Regions from separate parts of the Lentzea sokolovensis genome, predicted to be linked through region 1. Evidence: riboswitches for the same ligand, from Rfam matches in the RefSeq annotation. Region 1 holds a riboswitch; the other holds the start of a gene.

The links. Region 1 has a riboswitch for cobalamin ahead of SK854_RS01635 (CbtB domain-containing protein). Riboswitches for the same ligand answer to the same signal wherever they lie in the genome.
Region 2: linked by a shared signal. The riboswitch ahead of SK854_RS07295 (hypothetical protein) and the one ahead of SK854_RS01635 (CbtB domain-containing protein) in region 1 are both predicted to bind cobalamin.

Annotation. Positions count from the first base shown of each region.
Region 1 covers NZ_JAXAVU010000001.1:342,763-344,957, reverse strand. Annotated here, with positions in the region: gene SK854_RS01640 (CbtA family protein) at 1-741, opposite strand, end outside; gene SK854_RS01635 (CbtB domain-containing protein) at 767-955, opposite strand; cobalamin riboswitch at 989-1,165, opposite strand; gene SK854_RS01630 ((2Fe-2S)-binding protein) at 1,214-1,864, opposite strand; gene SK854_RS01625 (phosphoribosyl-ATP diphosphatase) at 1,973-2,195, shown strand, end outside.
Region 2 covers NZ_JAXAVU010000004.1:386,167-388,361, reverse strand. Annotated here, with positions in the region: gene SK854_RS07300 (prenyltransferase/squalene oxidase repeat-containing protein) at 1-456, opposite strand, end outside; cobalamin riboswitch at 490-599, opposite strand; cobalamin riboswitch at 686-825, shown strand; gene SK854_RS07295 (hypothetical protein) at 906-2,195, shown strand, end outside.

The DNA of each region.
Region 1 (2,195 bases):
GGTCACGCGTGCTTTCGCCTTGCGCGCGGCCGGGTCGATCAGCAGGCCGAACACCACGCCGATGCCGACGTAGAGCGTGGCGAGCTGGGCGAGCGAACTGAGGCGGAACTGCCACAGCACGTTCACCGGCATGTCCGCGGGGATCGTGTCCGGCGGCGCGGGGAACGCCAGCAGCACCACCGCGACGGCCGCGGCCACCGCGAGCAGCACGGCCGTGGTCCGCATCGGCTGCGACTGCGCGCGCAGCTGCTCGGCGAGCCAGCTCGCCGCCCACACGATCACCAGACCGGCCACCACCACACCGAGGTAGAGCGCGGTCCGGTAGTTCACCGTCTCCGGGTCGCCCACGGCAGGCGGGTTGGCCGGGTACTTGAGCCACGGCAGCAGCGCCACGGCACCGAACACCGCGGCACCGAACGCGAAGCTGCGGCTGAACGGCGTGCTGCCGGTGAACCAGCGCTTCGACAGCGCGTAGGCCGTGGCGAACACCAGGCCCACCGCGATGCCGACGATCACCACGCCGAGCATGCCGCCCGCGATCTGGGCGCCACGGCTGACCAGCTCTTCCTCGCCGCCGTGCGTGTGGCCGGCCTCACCGGCGGGTTCCCGGGCCTCTTCGACCGCGAGCGCGGCGCGAATCGGGATCTCGGTCACCAGGAGCTGCACGAGCGCGGAGGCGACACCGGCGATACCGCCGGCCGCCACTCCGCGCAGCGCAAGGGACTTGTAGGTCGTCGTCATGTCTTCCCTGCCTGGGATCGGGGGATCAGTGGCAGGGGACGCCCAGCGCGTGGCGGCCGTCGTGGAAGAACTCGTGCAGCAACTCGGAACCCGCGCCGAGCGCGAGGCCGTTCTCCTGCAGGACCAGGTAGGTGACGATCAGGCCGAGCACTGAGACGGCGAAGGCCCATTTGGGCACGCGGACGGCGGACAGGCTTGCTGCGGGGCTCGTCATGACGGGCTCCTCCATACCTCGTGGAAGGTCAACTCTCCTTGCGGCGCCGCAGCCGGTCTCCTGACTCCCGGATCAACGCTGCCCCCGCGTCTTCCCAGCCCTCTCGCGAGGGCCAGTGACGTGCTCGGCGGGGATCGCTTCCCGGTCACAGTGGCGAGGACCGCGCCGGATTTTCACCGGCTTCCCGTCACTGCGGCGCGTGCACCGTAAGTTGATCGGCCCGTTAAGCACAACCGGCCATAAGAGTTGTTGCGTTCCTCACTTCACGAGTGGACAGTCACCACACTTCCCACCTGCGGCGACGCGGTAGTAGAGACAGCACGACCGGCGCCGGAACGAGACCTCTCCGGGAAAAGTCAGAAATTCCCCCGCCTGTTCGAACGGCGGGGCGCTCATGAGCCGTTCGCCGCGTTCTTCCGCTTCGTCGGCGGTGAGCATGCGTGCGCGCACAACCATTTTGAGCGCGCCCGCGATGTTCGACATGGCGTTTCCCCACAACAATCCGCGCGCCACGGGGGTCACGCCCTGGATCGCCTCCACCACCGGTGCGAGCGCCTCGGCGGCCTTCGGGCCCAGTCGTGGCTGGTCGATCCGGACGCTCAGGCCGTTCGTCGGGTGGTGCTGCCACCAGAGGTTCTCCGGGCGGACGTCGATCGGGATGCCCGCGGCCGTGAGCGGGCTGAGCAGCCGGGCCGTGTAGCTGAGGAAGAACAGGCTGGCCGCTACGCGTGGTTCTTCCGCTTTGTACCGGATCGCGATGGCGTCGATCGTGGTCTTGAGCGCCGGGCCTTCCAGCAGTGCCGTTCCCGGCAGCCAGGACTCGTCCGGGCGGCCGACGTCGAGCGCGAAGAACGGGTTGATTCCGCGCACCCGGCGGAGTGCTTCGAGGACCTCGGCGAACTCAGACACAGAAGTTCACGCTACCGGGTGTCCATGCAGGACAGATCACGTCCAACGCCTGGGACAGATGCGACCGCGGTGTGGACGGGGGTCGCCGGGATGGGAGGATGTCGTGCCGTGAAGACCTTCGATTCCCTGTTCGCTGAACTGACCGAACGAGCCGCCACCAAGCCGGAAGGTTCCGGCACCGTCGCCGCGCTCGAGGCCGGGGTCCATGCGCAGGGCAAGAAGGTCCTGGAGGAGGCCGGCGAGGTCTGGATCGCCGCCGAGTACGAGTCCGACGAGAAGCTCTCCGAAGAGATCTCGCAGCTGCTCTACCGCCTCCAGGTGCTCATGCTGG
Region 2 (2,195 bases), on a different contig from region 1:
GGAGAAGTCGCCGAAGTCCGAGCGGTCGGAGAACCTGCCCGACGGCGCGAGCAGACCGCGCAGACCGGCTTCCAGGTCGGCACCGCCGAACGCGTTGCCGTTCTTGTGTCGCACCTTCGCCGCCAGCAACAGCTTGGCGTGCGCGCCCGCGTAGGCCTCGGTGCCGGAACCGACGTACCCGGTGGTGATCTCCGGCCTGGCCAGCCACGTGATGGCCTTCTCGGCGTTGGTGTCCGAGGAACGAGCGGCCGCGAACGCGAAGATCGCGTCGATGGTCAGGCCCTGGTCGGGGAACTTCTGGCCGCCGAAGTCGGCCTCGAACCGTTCGCCGTCGACCAGTTGCCGGGCGAGCCAGCCCGCGGCGGCGTCGGCTTTGTCGTGCGATGCCGCCACCGCGGGGGTGACAGCGGTGCCAATGCCCAGCATCAGGACAGCAGCGAGCACCAGACGTCTCATGAGAACCCTTTCCCGCACTTCCACGACAGGAGTTGGTGAACACCGCGCGATGCGGGTGACCGGGCTCGCCCGAAGGGGCACACCGTTGCGGGACAGCGCCGGATTCTCACCGGACTTCCCCCGCGTCGCGCTGAACGCCCAACAGGTTCTCATGCCGCGCAAGGCCCCGTGCCGGGTTGGGATGTGACGCTCGCCTCCGACCCCGAAGGCGGTGCCGAACGGCGGTTTCCAGGTGTTAACCTCGCCCGGCTCGACAACTTCATACCTCGCCCGTGACGGGGAAGCCGGTCGGAATCCGGCACTGTCGCGCAACCGTGGGCCACTGCTGCAGTGGCGAGTCGGGTCACCATCCGGGCGGGGTGAACAGACCGACCGCTGTCGCGAAACGCAGGGGTGGCTGCCGGCGCCCTGTGCCGTCTCCTCTCCTCGAGCAGCACGAGGGGGAGAGGATGACCCGGCGAAGGACCCTGGCCGCACTGGCGTTCGTCGTCAGCGCGGGCCTGATCGCCACGACGATCGCCGGAACCGCGGCCGCCGCGGGTGATCGCGAAGCCGCCCACTCCAGCTCCGTGTGGCTCTCCCACCAGCTGCGACCCGACGGCACCCTGGAGAACCCGCTCGGTGGTGAGCTGCCCGACCACGGTCTGATGCTCGACCTGGTCTTCGCGATGCACGCGTCCGGCGACGGCGCGCTCGCCGAGCCGATCGTCAAGTTCCTGGACGACCAGGGACACGCCACCGACTACTTCACCTGGGACGGCCTCGCTCCCGGTCAGGGCTTCGACCAGATCATCGTCGGCGGCGCGGTGGCCAAGACCCTGCTCGCCGCGCAGATCTCCGGCCGCGACCCGCGCGACTTCGACGGCCACGACATGGTCGCCGAGACGAAGGCGGCGATCCGCCGTTCGGGCGTCGACGCCGGCCGGGTCAGCGACTACTCGAAGAACCCCGAGTGGTCGGACATGGTCAACAACAACGCCAACGTGTTCGGCCAGTCCCTCGCGGTGATCGGCCTGGCGGTGGCGGGGGAGAACGACCAGCTCGCCATCGACAAGATGGTGACGCAGCAGTGTTCCGAGGGCTATTTCCGGATCTTCTTCGGGTACGTGCAGGGACCTGAGGGCCTCAGGGTGTCGTCGTGTGACGAGGGCAAGGCCGACGGCTCGTCGTCCCCGGACGGCGACGCGACCGGCCTCGCGCTGTCGGCGATGCTCGCCGCGAAGCGCGCCGGGGCGGCCGGGCTCGACGAGCCGATCGCCAGGACCGTGACGTGGCTGAAGAACAACCAGGCCGACGGTGGTGGCTGGGGCGGCGGTGTCGGTACGGAGGCGCCGAACACCAACAGCACCGGCCTGATCGTGCAAGCTCTCGCTGACGCCGGTGGCGCGGGCCCTGAGGTGGGCAGGGGCGTGGAGTTCCTGAGGTCCGCGCAGGCCGGCGAGTCCGACTCGGGTACCGCGCTGGCCGGGCAGATCGGTGCGATCGCGTACAACCCCGCCTCGTACCAGGCAGCGCGCACCGGCGGGATTTCCGGCGTCGACACGTGGATCAGGGCGAGCGCGCAGGCCTCGCTCGGGTTGTCGCAGATCGGTTTTCACGCGCTCGCGACGGGTGGCGGGCCCGAGCCGACCACGACCACCTCTACAACCACCGGCGCCACCACGACGACTCGGACCACCACGCCGCCACCTGCCGCGGTGCACACCACGACCGCGACGGTCACCGTTCAGACGCCCGCG